DNA from 2 places in the Dyella sp. 333MFSha genome. Region 1 is predicted to be linked to the other one. Evidence: predicted binding sites of a transcription regulator. Region 1 holds the regulator's gene; the other holds the start of a gene.

Region 1 (7,047 bases):
ATGGAAAAACACCAGATCAACGCGCTGCTGGTCACCGACCCCTCCGGCCAGGTGGTCGGCGCGCTCAACATCCACGACCTGCTCCGCGCCCGCGTCGTCTGACGACCCGGTCCCGGCGCGCCTCGCGCGCGCCCTTTTCGTCCCCATATCGAAACCCATGGCCTACACCCACTACACCGACATCCCCGCCGATATCGCCGAACGCGCGGCCCGCGTTCGCGTCGTCGTCTTCGACGTGGATGGCACCCTGACGGACGGCCGCCTGTGGTACGCCGAGGACGGCCGCGAGACCAAGGTTTTCCACGTGCATGACGGTCTGGGCCTGAAACGTCTTCAGGAAAACGGCGTCAAGGTCGCCATCATCACGGCCCGGATCAGTCACCCGGTGTCGCTGCGCGCCGAAGAACTGGGCATTCCCCACGTCTATCAGGGTCAGAAGGACAAACGGGCCTGCCTCAACGCCCTGCTCGACGCCCTCCGCCTGACGCCGGACCAGGCCGCCTTTGTCGGCGACGACCTGCCGGACCTGCCGGCCATGGGCATCGCCGGCCTGGCCGTGGCCGTGGCCAACGCCCACCCCTGGGTGGCCGAGCGCGCCCATTGGCGCACCCGGCTGTCCGGTGGCTATGGCGCCGCCCGCGAGGTCGCCGACATGATCCTCGCCGCCCAGGGCAAGGCCGAAGCCGAACGGGACCGCTGGCTGTGAGCGCCTTCAACCTGCTCAAGGACCGCAGTACCGGCGGTATCGCCGGCATGCTCCTGGTCGCACTGGGCGCCAGCGTACTGCTCTATTACTGGGTCGCCCCGGAGAAGAAGCTGCAGGACTTCGTCGGTCCGCCGCGCTCGGGCTACGTCCTGACCAACTTCGACCTCGACTCCTACAACGAACAGGGCAAGCTGGCCTTCACGCTCATCGCGCCACATCTGGAGCGCCGCGAGGGTGACGATTCGCTGTACATCAATGCGCCCGACTTCGTGCTGCCCTCGACCAAGGAAGTCGACGTGCCGCCGTGGAAGGGGCATTCGCAGTACGGCTGGGTCAACAAGGACGGCAGCATGCTGAAGCTGCAGGGCAAGGTGCACATGGACCGCGTCGCCTTCGCGCAGACGCCGCCGGCCAGCATCGACACCTCCGAGGTCACCGCGTGGCCCAAGCGGAACTACCTGGAGACCGCCGAGGCGGCCCGTATCGTCCAGGGAACCTCTACAATGAACGGCGTTGGCATGCGCGCCAATCTCGATACCAAGCACCTGGAGCTTCTCGATGCAGTCCACACCACGTATCTGCCGCCCAAGCGCTAACGCGCTGCTTGCGCTGCTTGGCCTGGCGCTCGTGGCCAGCCTGCCGGCCGCCGCCAAGCAGTCCGATCGCAACCAGCCGGCCGACGTCGTCTCCAAGTCGTTCGATGGCTCCCAGCAGCCCAACGGCAAGGTGATCTGGACGGGAAGCGTCGTCCTGACCCAGGGCACCCTGAAGATCACCGGCAGCAAGGCGACGGGTTATTTCGACGCCGACAGCCAGCTCAACCGGGTGGTCGTCGACGGCAGCCCCGCCACCATCCATCAGCTGGACGATTGCGACCAGCCGATGGACGGCAAGGCTTCCAACATCGACTACAAGATCGACAAGGACTTTGCCGTGCTGACCGGCGGTGCCCATGTCAACCAGCCGGCGAAGGGCAGTGCCGATGGCGACAAGCTCACCTACAACACCCAGAACAGCACGATGACGGGCGAAAGCAACGGTCCCGCACCCGTACACATGACCTTCCAGCCGAAGAGCACCACGCCGGGCGCACCCGCCAAGGCGGCCGGCGCCTGCCCCACTCCGGCGGCCGCGGCCGCACCTGCCAGGAAGCCCTGACCCGATGCTTTCAGCCCAAGGCCTGCAGAAGCGCTTCCGCGCACGCAAGGTAGTCCGTGACTTCGCCTTCTCCATCCGCGAAGGTGAGGTCGTCGGCCTTCTCGGCCCCAACGGCGCCGGCAAGACGACCTGCTTCTACATGGTGGTCGGGCTGATCCAGGCCGACGCGGGCGTGATCAAGCTCGATCAGCAGGACATCACCGGCCTGCCCATGCACGCGCGCGCCAAGCTCGGCATCGGATATCTGCCGCAGGAAGCCTCGGTCTTCCGCCGCCTCAGCGTGTCGGACAACATCATGGCGGTGCTCGAACTGCGCGACGGCATGACGCAGAAGCAGCGCGACGACGAACTCGACAGCCTGCTCGACGAACTGAAGATCGCGCACATCGCCGATCAGAAGGGCATCAGCCTGTCCGGCGGCGAGCGTCGTCGCGTCGAAATCGCCCGGGCGCTGGCGGCACGCCCGCGCTACATGCTGCTCGATGAGCCGTTCGCCGGCGTCGATCCCATTTCCGTGGGCGAGATCCAGCGCATCGTGCGACACCTCAAGGAACGCGGCATCGGCGTGCTGATCACCGATCACAACGTCCGCGAAACGCTCGGCATCTGCGACCGCGCGTACATCCTCAACGACGGTGAGGTCCTCTCGCGCGGTACGCCTCAGCACATCCTCGCCGATGAGAAGGTGCGCGAGGTGTATCTGGGTCGTGAATTCCGCATCTAGAGCGCGTCACCGGCCATCTGCGCCGACGCGCAGATTCGGCCAGAGGTGCTAGCCGGCCGGACCGCTGGTTTGTGGAGGCCGCAAGGGGTTAGGATGGATTCGACACCTCACGCATCGAAGGCATGAAACCCGGACTTCAGTTTCGCCTGCATCAGCAGCTCACGCTGACCCCGCAGCTACAGCAGGCCATTCGTCTGCTCCAGCTGTCGCAGCTGGAGCTCGAAGCGGAACTCCGCCAGATCGCGGAGAGCAACCCGCTGCTCGAGTTTGCCGAAGATGCGGAATCCGACGCGGATGCCGACGGCGACGCCGCGGACGAGAACGGTTTCGACGCGGAGTTCCCGTCCCGCCAGGAGCTCCCGGCCAAGTCCTCGAAGGAGGACGAGTCCACCGCCACCCCGTCCGAAGAACTCGCCCCGGAGTGGGATGACGATCGCTTCCACGGCGAGGCGGGTGACTACGCTGGCGCCCCATCGCGTTCGAACGGTGGTGACGAAGACGGTTTCGAGCCGCAGAATGCCGCGCCGGAAAGCCTCCAGCAGCACCTGGAGTGGCAGCTCAATCTTTCCCAGTTCTCCCCACGCGACCACGCGATCGCCACCGCGATCATCCACGCGCTGGACGAGGACGGGTACCTGCGCGACGGGGTCGAGGCGGTGGAAGTCGCGCTGCCCGCCGAACTGCGGGCCAGTGCCGGGGAGATCGAAGCGGTACGCCAGCGCGTGCAGCGATTCGATCCCACCGGCATCGCCAGCCTCGATCTGCGCGACTGTCTGCTCTGCCAGCTCTCGCAGTTTTCGACCGAAACACCGTTCCGCGACCTGGCGATCCGTATCGTCCTTGAAGAGCTGGAGCTCCTCGCGCGAAACGACAGCGTCAAGATCGCCCGTCGGCTCAAGGCCGCCGAGAACGAGGTGGCCAGCGCCGCGGCGCTGATCCGCAGCCTCGATCCGCGCCCGGGCGCCGCGCTGGATGCCACGCCCGTCGAATACGTCGCGCCCGATGTGTACGCACGGCGGGAAGCGGGTCGCTGGACGGTCAGCCTCAACGCCGACGCGCAGCCCCGGCTGGGGCTCAACCAGCATTACTGCAACCTCATCGCCCGCGCGCGCGGCGACGACGCCACCTGGATGAAGGGCCAGCTGCAGGAAGCCCGCTGGTTGCTGAAGAGTCTGCAGTCGCGCGCCGAAACCCTGACCAAGGTCGCGGAAGTCATCGTCCGCCGCCAGAGCGCCTTCCTCGATTACGGCCCCGAGGCCATGCATCCGCTGGTGTTGCGTGAGGTCGCCGAAGAAGTCGGCATGCACGAATCGACGATTTCACGGGTCACCACCCGGAAATACATGCACACGCCGCGCGGCACCTTCGAACTCAAGCATTTCTTTTCCAGTGGCGTGGCGACGGAAGACGGCGGCAGCGCATCCGCCACCGCCATCCAGGCCATGTTGCGCAAGCTCATCACGGGCGAGGACGCACGCCGCCCCTTGTCCGACCAGGCCCTCGCCGAGGAGCTCCATCGACGCGGAATTCAGGTCGCACGCCGTACGGTCGCCAAGTACCGTGAAGCGATGCGAATTCCCAGCTCCAGCGAACGCGTTCGCGCAGGTTGAGAAACATCGGGGGGAACCCCGGCGGAGGTCCACGGTCTCATCAGTTCAGGCTTGAGGAGCGGCAACCCCGCCGTTCCGATCTCGTCGCCATAAGGCGACACCCTCAGCAAGAAGGAGGCGTCATGCAAATCCAGATCAGCGGCCAGCACGTCCATATCACCCCCGCTCTGCGCGAGCGCGTGGAACAGCAAATCGGCCGCTTCGAACGCCTTTTCGACAATATCAAAGCCCTCGACGTGGTCCTTTCCGTCGACAAGAACGAGCACAAGGCCGGAGGCACCCTGCACTGTGCCGGCACCCGGCTCCATGGCGAAGGCGTGGCCCGCCTGGAAGACGACAACAAGGGCGACACCCTTTATTCCGCCATCGACGCCATGATCGGCAAACTCGCCGACCAGCTTCGCAAGCACAAAGAGAAGCTGAAGGATCACCATAACGCCGAAGGCCGCGACGCGCGCGTTGCCAGCACCGACTGACGCGAGCGCCCGGCGGCCGCTCGCGCGCGCCGCCGGGCCTCCTCCCGCGTGTTGATGGCACAATAGCCCCAGCCGGCGCCCTCACGCCGGCTTCGCCATCTAAAGGGATCACACGCGTGGATCGGCTCACCGCCAGACAACTCTTCGACGGCGTCTACGAACGTATGGCGCTTCGCTGGGCCGCCGGCATGCGCGGCGAGGCCCGCGTGCTCGAGCCCAATGCCAAGCAGAGCCGCCGTCCTTCGCTGGTCGGCTACCTCAACGTGATCTACCCGAACAAGGTGCAGATCATCGGCACGGAGGAGCTCAACTACCTCGACGGCCTCGAATCGCGCCAGCGCTGGGAGGTCATCCACAAGATCGCCGCCTACCAGCCGGCCGCGCTGATCGTCACGAAAGATCAGTCGATCCCCTCCGACCTGCGTGAAGTCGCGGAAGAAACCGACACACCGCTGTGGCAGAGCACCAAGCGCGGCCACGAGCTGCTCACGTATCTGCAGTACCACCTGGCGCGGACGCTCGCACCCCGGGTCACGCTTCATGGCGTCTTCCTCGAGGTGTTTTCCATCGGCGTGCTGATCACCGGCGACCCGGGCTCCGGCAAAAGCGAGCTGGCGCTGGAACTCATCAGTCGCGGCCACCGCCTGGTCGCCGACGACGCGACCGAATTCACCCTCATCGCGCCAGACGTCATAGACGGCGCCTGCCCCGAGCTGCTGCAGGACCTCCTCGAGGTGCGCGGCCTGGGTGTGCTCAACATCCGCGAGATGTTCGGCCACACGGCGGTCAAGCCATCGAAATACCTGCGTCTGGTCGTGCACCTCAAGCCGTTGACCTCCGGTGAAGACATCGACGCGATGACCCGCCTTACCGGCGACGTCAGCCGGCGTAACGTGCTGGATGTGGACGTGCCCAAGATCACCATTCCCGTCGCTCCCGGCCGTAACCTCGCGGTGCTGGTGGAGGCGGCCGTGCGCAATCACGTGCTCAAGAGCAAGGGCATCGATCCCGCACAAACCTTCATCGACCGGCAGGCGCACCAGATGCGCCGCCTGCCGCCGTGGTGACCGACGTGACCGAGCAAACCATGAGCCCCATCGTCGAACCTGGCGCCATCCATCTGGTCGTCCTTACCGGTATGTCCGGCGGCGGCAAGACGGTCGCCCTGCGTGCGCTGGAAGACCTCGAGTTTTACTGCGTCGACAACATGCCCGCCGAGCTGATTCCCCAGCTCGTCGCCGCCGTCAGCCAGGGCGAGCACGGACCGCGCCGTCGCATCGCCGTGGGCGTCGACGTGCGCAACCGGCGCATCGACCTCTCGCGCATGCCTCACGTGCTTTCCGAGCTTTCCACGGCGGGCGTCCACGTCCATCTGATCTTCCTGGACAGCCGCGACGACGTCCTGATCAAGCGCTACTCCGAGACCCGCCGCCGTCACCCGCTGGCGGCGGAAAAACTCTCGCTGGCCGATTCCATCGCCGAAGAGCGCCGCTTGCTGCGGCCCCTGGTCTCGATCGCGGAAAAAGTCATCGACTCCAGCGACCTCAACGTCCATCAGCTGCGACGGCTGTTCGCCACGGGATACGCCGCCGCCTCGGACGGCACGACACTGCTCTTCGAGTCGTTCGCCTACCGCCGTGGTTTGCCCTCCGACGCCGATTTCGTCTTCGACGCCCGCTGCCTGCCCAACCCCCACTGGGACCCCCGCCTGCGCCCGTTCTCGGGCCGGGACCTCCCCGTACGCGAGTTCCTCGACGCGAATCCGCTCGTGGGCGAGTACTATGCGGACGTCGCCCGCTGGCTCGACACCTGGTTGCCGCGCTTCGAGGGCGAGGATCGTAGCTATGTCACGGTCTCGATCGGCTGCACGGGCGGACGTCACCGCTCGGTCTATCTGGTCGAGAAGCTGGCCCAGCATTTCCGCTCGGAACGCGGCAACGTACTTACCTTTCATCGCGAGCTAGAGTGAGCCATGACCCAGCCCATGCCAGTACGAGAAACCGGGCGATGAGCGTCGGCGTCCTCCTCATGACCCACGAAGCCGTCGGCAAGGCGCTGATTTCGGCGGCCCGCCACGTCATGCCCAAGCTGCCACTCGAAGTCGATGCCGTCGAGGTTCCACCCAGTTCGGATCCGGACGTCATGCGGACGCTGACCGCGAAGCATGCGCGCGACCTCGACCACGGTGACGGCGTGCTGGTGCTCGCCGACCTTTACGGCGCCACCCCGTGCAATATCGGCCTCTCGCTGGCCGAGCTGGGCGTCCACCTGCGTTGCGTATCCGGCCTCAACCTGCCGATGCTGCTTCGTGTCCTCAACTATTCGGAAAAATCGCTGACCGAACTGGCCGACATCGCGGCCGCTGGCGGTCGC
Region 2 (7,047 bases), on a different contig from region 1:
ACGGAAGCGGCTCGCGCTTCACCTTCCAGGTCGGCGCCAACGTGGGCGAAGTGATTCAGGTGGGCCTTGGGCTGGGTATGCGTGCGGATCAGGTCGGTCAGGTAGCGAGTGGCTCGGTGGATATCGCATCGGCGTTCGTCTCCAAGCCTTACGCGTTCACGCAGGATCCTGCGAAGGACTGGAGCAATGCCAACGGGAAGAGCCTGGGTACGGTGGACTACGATGGCGTCAGGGTCGACTGGTCGCTCTATAAAGGCGACGCCGTCGACACTGCGCGTGGCTTTCTCGAAGGCAAGCTCGGTCGTGACTTCAGGGTTGCCGCCAACGGTGACAAACTCGACATCGTGAGGGTAGGGGGCGACCGCCTCAGCCTGGCTAAAGGCGATCTTTCATTTACCAATGGCAGCGGCGAGCGCGTCGACATCATCGGATCGTTCCGGGACACGCAAAGCGTCGCCGATGCCATCAATGCCAACGGACGAAGCGGTCTCTCCGCCTTTGTCGGTGAAAACGGATCGTTACGCTTCGATTCGCGGTCGGCCGTCAGCGTGTCGGGGGCTCTGGCAGGCAAGCTCGGATTTTCCAGTGATTACGCCATGGACACCGCGACATCCCTGGCCGATGGCTCGGTGCTTACGCGAGATGCGGCATACGCCCTGGTGGCGCGCGTCGACGCGTCACTGGAATCGGTCAGCTCGACCCGTTCCACGCTGGGTGCCGTGCAGAATCGCCTGGAGTCCACCATCCGGAACCTCGACAGCATCCGGCAGAACATGACGGAGTCACGCAGCACCATCATGGACTCGGACATCGCGGAGGAGACCGCAAAGAAGACGATGGCCATGATCCTTCAGCAATCGGGTGTCTCGGTGCTCGCACAGGCCAATTCATCTCAACAGCTCATCCTGAAATTGCTGGAGTAGTTCCACGGCGAGACGGCACAGGGCGGGGCGCCCCCGCGAGTTCGCCGGGGCGCGTACTTCCGCTGCCGAATCGACGTATCTGGCGTTATGAAATTGACCCTAAACCCGGAGCCGACCCTGCCGATAAATTGACTGACGGAGCCTGGGCGTCACCGCCTACACGGTTTCGATCAAGAAAGTTGTTGACAGGTAGAAAAAGTTCTCAAGTTTCCTCCCGGCGTGCCGTAAACCTCTCTGAGGCGGAAGGCTTCCTTCACGGAACCCCGCCGGACTACGCCGCACAACCTCCGGCATTTCGGTTCCGCTTAAAAAGGATCAATCCCATGGCACTGACCATCAACACCAACATCATGTCGCTGAATGCTCAGCGTAACCTGAGCACCTCGCAGACGAAGCTCTCGTCCGCGATCGAGCGCCTGTCGTCGGGTAACCGCATCAACAGCGCGAAGGACGACGCCGCCGGCCTCGCGATCTCGACCCGCTTCACGACGCAGATCAACGGCCTGAACCGCGCCGTGCAGAACGCCAATGACGGTATCTCGCTGTCGCAGACCACCGAATCGGCCCTCGACGAAGTCACGAACAACCTGCAGCGCATCCGCGAACTGGCCGTTCAGTCGACCAACGCTTCCAACTCGTCTTCGGACCGCGCGGCACTCGACGCCGAAGTCCAGCAGCGTCTGTCGGAAGTTACGCGTATCGCCACGCAGACCAACTTCAACGGCATGAAGGTCCTGGACGGTTCCGCCCAGAACCTCAGCTTCCAGGTCGGTGCCAACGTCGGTGAAGTGATCACCGTCGGCCTCGACAAGGGCATGAAGTCCAATCAGGTCGGTCAGCTGGCTTCGCAGACGGTCGACGTCTCGTCCAACTTCACCGTCGCCGCCGATGCCGCCGCTACCAAGGGCACCTTCACGTCCGACGCTTTCACCGGTGCCGACTACTCGGGTGCCGGTAACGCCAAGACCTTCAAGGTCGGCAACACCAACATCACGCTGAACACCGATCTGTCGGGTGACACCGATGGCAGCGCAACGGCTGCGGCGATCCAGGCCCAGCTCACGAGCGCCGGCGATACGTCGGTCGCCGTGACCGCCGCGGGCGGCAAGGTCGTCTTCACCGCCGGCACCGCCGGTGCGGGTGCGGCTCCGGCCCCGACGGGCGCTGGCGCCGCGATCTTCGGCACCGGCACGGCTGTTGCCGGTACGGACGCCGTGAAGGCGGGCGATGCCAAGTCCCTGACCATCGCTGCGGGCGCGGCTGGCGCCAGCATCCAGCTCGCCGACGGTACCAACTTCTCGCTCGCCGGCACGTACAAGGATGCTCAGGGCCTCGCCGACGCCGTCAACTCGAAGTCGGGTTCGGGCATCAGCGCCTACGTGAGCTCGGATGGCAAGAGCCTGACGATCTCCTCGGCCACGGGTTACACCGTCAGCGGTACGCAGGCCGGTACGCTCGGTATCACGACGCAGGCCGTCAGCACGACCTCGACCCTGGCCGATTCCAGCGTCAAGACGGTCGACGATGCGAACAAGACGATCAACCGCATCGATGCCGCGCTGCAGTCGGTTTCCGATCTGCGCTCCACCCTCGGCGCGGTGCAGAACCGCTTCGAGTCGACCATCTCGAACCTGCAGAACATCTCGCAGAACCTGACCTCGTCGAAGTCGGCCATCACCGACGCCGACTTCGCTCAGGAAACGGCGAACATGTCCTCGGCTCAGATCCTGCAGCAGGCCGGCGTCTCGGTCCTCGCCCAGGCCAACCAGAGCCAGCAGATCGTCACCAAGCTCCTCCAGTAATGGTGACACCGCCAACCCGGGGCATCCCCGGGTTGGCAGGGTAATTGCTTAGTTGTCCACGGCTGGCTCCCACTGGGGGCCAGCCGTCGACAAATTGGCGCCCCGGGCAGTGAGGCGTCTTCACGGAGAGTCTCATGGCCACCAGTAGCAGCACCGTTACGCTCGGATCCAGCTCCATCGACGTCGCATCCATCGTTACGAACCTTGTGAACAACAAGCGTGCGGCGAAGGACAGTCAGATCTCGACGGCTCAGACCAGCACCAGCACCCAGATTTCGGCGATCGGCAATTTCACCTCGTCCCTGACGAGCTTGCAGGCCGCCATCAAGTCCCTGACCGACGGCACCGCGTTCTCCACGCTGAAGACCTCGATCGGCGACTCCACCGTCCTCTCGGCGACGACGGATTCCACGGCCAAGGCCAACGTCTACAACATCGCCGTTACCCAGCTCGCTACCTCGCAGAAGACCACGTCGGGCGCGTTCGCCAGCGCCAGGACGACCGAGGTCGGCACGGGCACCCTGAGCATCGCGGTGGGTGACAAGTCCATGAGCGTCGATATCGCCTCGCCGGCGAACACGCTGCAGGACGTGCGCGACGCGATCAACAACTCCAAGTCCAATCCCGGCGTCACCGCCAGCATCGTCACCGGTACCGACGGCGCACATCTGGTGCTGACCTCGCAGACCACCGGTGCGGCCAACGCGTTCACGGTCACCTCCAGTGGCGGCGACGGCGGCCTGGCGCAGCTGGATTTCGATCCCGCGACGGATACCCCGACCATCAAGGCGCAGGACGCCTTGTTCACGGTCGACGGCACGGCGGCCAGCAGCCCCACCAATACGACCTCGACGGCGATCGACGGCGTGACACTGTCGCTTGCCAAGACCGGCTCGAGCAGCATCACCATCAGCAACGACACCAGCTCGGTCAGCACGGCGATGCAGTCGCTGGTCACCGCCTATAACTCCTTCGTTTCGACCTACAGCACGCTGACCAAGTACGACGCGACCAACCAGCAGGTCGGCGCCCTGATCGGCGATGCCACGGTCAATTCGATCAAGAGTCAGGTCTCCCAGCTGCTGGGTTCGCAACTGACCGGCGCCACCGCCAGCCCGCGCTCGCTCAGCGACCTGGGTGTGTCTTTCCAGGTCGACGGCACGCTGAAGTTCGACACCACGAAGCTGACCTCCGCGCTGAGCTCGAACCCGAGTGGCGTGAAGGACCTGCTGAGCGGCACCAACGGTATCGCGCCGAAACTCGACAAGCTGGTCACCGGCTGGACCTCGTCCAGCGGCATCCTGACCCAGCGCACCACCAATCTGAATGCCAAGCTCAAGGACCTGGCCGATCAGCAGACCGCCTGGGACTCGACCATGACCGACTACACGAAGCGCCTGACCACGCAGTACACGGCGCTCGACACCATGATGACCAAACTCAGCAGCACCAGCAGCTACCTCACGCAGCAGTTCGACGCGCTGACCAAATCGTCCTGATCGCAGGACAGGAAACCGACATGGCACTTGGATACTCCCGCGGCGCTGGCGCCTACCAGCAGGTCCGCACCGGTGGCGGCCTCGAGCAGGCCGACTCGCACGGTCTCATCACCATGCTCATGGATGGCGGTCTGGAACGCATTCGCCTGGCGCTGGCGTGCATGGCCACGGGCAACGTCGCGGGCAAGGGCGAGGCCATCTCGAAGACGATCGAAATCGTCGGCGGTCTCCAGTCGGGCCTCAACCACGACGTGGCCACGCCGCTGGTTTCCCAGCTGGACGCCCTGTACGACTATATGAGCCGCCGTCTCGTACACGCCAATCTGCATAACGACGCCGAAGCCCTCGAAGAAGTCGCGCGCCTGCTCGGGCAGATCCGCGACAGCTGGGTGGCCATCCCGGTCGAGGCCCGTCAGGTCGCCGGAGCAGGCGCATGAACGACACCCTCTGGTGCGACCTCCCGCGCGTGCTCGACCTGACCGAGTCCATGCATGCGGCCGCCAGCGAAGGTCGCTGGGATGAGCTCACCGAACTCGAAGCCCAGCGCGAGCCTGTCCTGCGGCAGGGCAGCATGCGTCCGGCCCCGGAAACGCTCGAGTCGCTGAAGTCCATCATGTTGCTGGATGGCCTGATCAAGGACCTCGTCTCGGCGGCTCGCGACGAGACCGCGGCGCAGTGGGACACGTCCCGTCGGGTTCGCCGCGCCGTCGCCGCGTATAATTCGTTCTGATCGACACATCCTTTGGCGGGGACGGACGGATGACTGACGAAGCGTGGAAGGCATTCTCCGATCGCGTAGCCTGGGATTCCCGGTTTCACGCCACCTGTGAGATCACCGAGCGTCCCGATCCGGCCGCCCTGGCCTTGATCAACGACCGCAACACCAACGTCCTGGTCGCCGTGTCCGCCCTCATGGACCGGCGCAGCGACACTGGCGAGGACGACAGCCCCCTGACCCAGGAAGTGGCCCGTCTGGACGCCAAGCTCAACGTCCTGATGGAGATCGTCAACCGGCTCCTTCTGCCTCAGTCCGTCCTGCCACCCCGCATTCCGGTCCGTGTGAACGCCGCCGGCGCCGCCTTGCCATGGGACGGCCTGCCCGCCGTGGGCACCCCGGTGATGCTGAAGCTGCATTTCGACGTGTGCCGGGCCCTCCCGCTGGAGCTGCCGGGCGTTCGCCTCGCCGGTCCCACGGACGGCAAGGGCTTCATCGCCTTCGAGGGCCTGACGGAGTCCGTCCGCGACGGTATCGAGCGACTGGTGTTCCGCCAGCACCGCCGCCAGGTCGCCGAAGCACGAGCCCACGCACGGCCTCAGGACGGCTCGGGCGAGTGAAGTGACCTTTTACGTCACGTGACGTAGGAACGTCGCGTGGCGTCCTGCGTCACATTCGTGACGCGTGTTGTCAGGGCTGACACCAAGGGGCGCCCTCACGCCGTCATCACTTGCCGAAAAGGTTTTCCTCACACCTCCGCAAGCCCCGTACTTACGTGAATGTCGGCCTTGTGGCGCCAGAATTCCGGCGTTGGCACGCTCCTTGATTGATACCTTGCAACGAAGGCGACGGGATTCCATCGCGAACCCGCTCACGGGCCTTCGATCACACGCAACGTGAGGTATCTCAGGATGAAGTCTTCCAACTTTCTCGTCGTCGAATCCGACGCATCGCGCGCTGAAACCGTCGCTTCCGCGCTGGCTTTCCTGGGTTACCGTCCCGTGCTCGCTCATCGCATGCAGGCTGCGGACGCCGCCGAAGGCTGGCGCGCCGCTTATGTCGGTACGGTGGAAGACGAAGCCGAACTCGAAGGCTATCTGGCTGCCCTGGGTCGCCACGGCCGCAACCTGCCGCTCCTGGTCTCGGCCGATTCCCCGGTCGCCAGCGCGCTGATCGCCGGCGACGACGCGCAGAGCCTCAACGTCGAGCTGATCGACATGCCGCTCCGCTACGAGCGTCTGTCCGAGGCCCTGCGCACCCTGCAGTCGCGCATGCAGCCGGTCCAGAACCACCTGCGCTTCGTCGGCCAGTCCGGTCCCATGCAGCGCGTCAACGCGCTGATCCGCCAGGTGGCGCCGTTCGATTCGAGCGTCCTCGTGCTGGGTGAGTCCGGCAGCGGTAAGGAGCTGGTCGCCCGCACCATTCACGACTGCTCGCCGCGTCGCGACAAACCGTTCGTCGCGATCAACTGCGGCGCCATTCCGGCGGAACTGCTCGAGAGCGAACTGTTCGGTCACGAGAAGGGCGCGTTCACCGGCGCGATCAGCACCCGCAAGGGTCGTTTCGAAATGGCCGAGGGCGGCACGCTGTTCCTCGATGAAATCGGCGACATGAGCCTGCCGATGCAGGTGAAGCTGTTGCGCGTCCTGCAGGAGCGCGTTTTCGAGCGCGTCGGCGGTAACCGCCCGCAGCGCTGCGACGTGCGCATCATCGCCGCGACCCATCGCGACCTCGAAGGTGCCATCGAGCGCGGCGGTTTCCGGGAAGACCTGTTCTATCGCCTGAGCGTGTTCCCGCTGGAAATGCCGGCCCTGCGCCAGCGCCTCGAAGACCTGCCGGCCCTGATCGCCGAGTTCAACCAGCGCCTGCTGCAGCGTGGTCTGACCTCGGTGCGCTTCGCGCCGAGCGCCATGACCGCCTTGTGCCGTCACCCGTGGCCGGGCAACGTGCGTGAGCTGTCCAACCTGGTCGAGCGCATGGCCATCCTCATGCCGCAGGGCGAGGTCCGCGCGGCCGACCTGCCGGAAAAGTACCGGGGCGCACTGCGGATCGAGGAAGTATCGGGTGCGGCACTCATCGCGATGATGGAAGCCGAGCCGGAGCCGGTG

What was found. The regulator sigma-54, encoded in region 1, starts transcription at its own class of promoters, with help from an activator protein. The targets are predictions, from matches to a motif close to TGGCACGNGCNTTGC.
Region 2: fliD (flagellar filament capping protein FliD) is a predicted target of sigma-54. The motif match lies at 2,759-2,773, and genes of this name have one in related genera.

What each region holds. Positions count from the first base shown of each region.
Region 1 is NZ_FNBR01000003.1:69,016-76,062, forward strand. It holds gene BLT40_RS13650 (KpsF/GutQ family sugar-phosphate isomerase) at 1-102, shown strand, start outside; gene BLT40_RS13655 (KdsC family phosphatase) at 158-706, shown strand; gene lptC (LPS export ABC transporter periplasmic protein LptC) at 703-1,302, shown strand; gene lptA (lipopolysaccharide transport periplasmic protein LptA) at 1,265-1,864, shown strand; gene lptB (LPS export ABC transporter ATP-binding protein) at 1,869-2,588, shown strand; gene BLT40_RS13675 (RNA polymerase factor sigma-54) at 2,711-4,198, shown strand; gene raiA (ribosome hibernation-promoting factor, HPF/YfiA family) at 4,321-4,674, shown strand; gene hprK (HPr(Ser) kinase/phosphatase) at 4,791-5,741, shown strand; gene rapZ (RNase adapter RapZ) at 5,762-6,643, shown strand; gene BLT40_RS13695 (PTS sugar transporter subunit IIA) at 6,682-7,047, shown strand, end outside.
Region 2 is NZ_FNBR01000001.1:65,517-72,563, forward strand. It holds gene BLT40_RS00305 (flagellin N-terminal helical domain-containing protein) at 1-923, shown strand, start outside; gene BLT40_RS00310 (flagellin N-terminal helical domain-containing protein) at 1,247-2,725, shown strand; gene fliD (flagellar filament capping protein FliD) at 2,860-4,224, shown strand; gene fliS (flagellar export chaperone FliS) at 4,245-4,661, shown strand; gene BLT40_RS00325 (flagellar protein FliT) at 4,658-4,954, shown strand; gene BLT40_RS00330 (PilZ domain-containing protein) at 4,984-5,559, shown strand; gene BLT40_RS00335 (sigma-54 dependent transcriptional regulator) at 5,851-7,047, shown strand, end outside.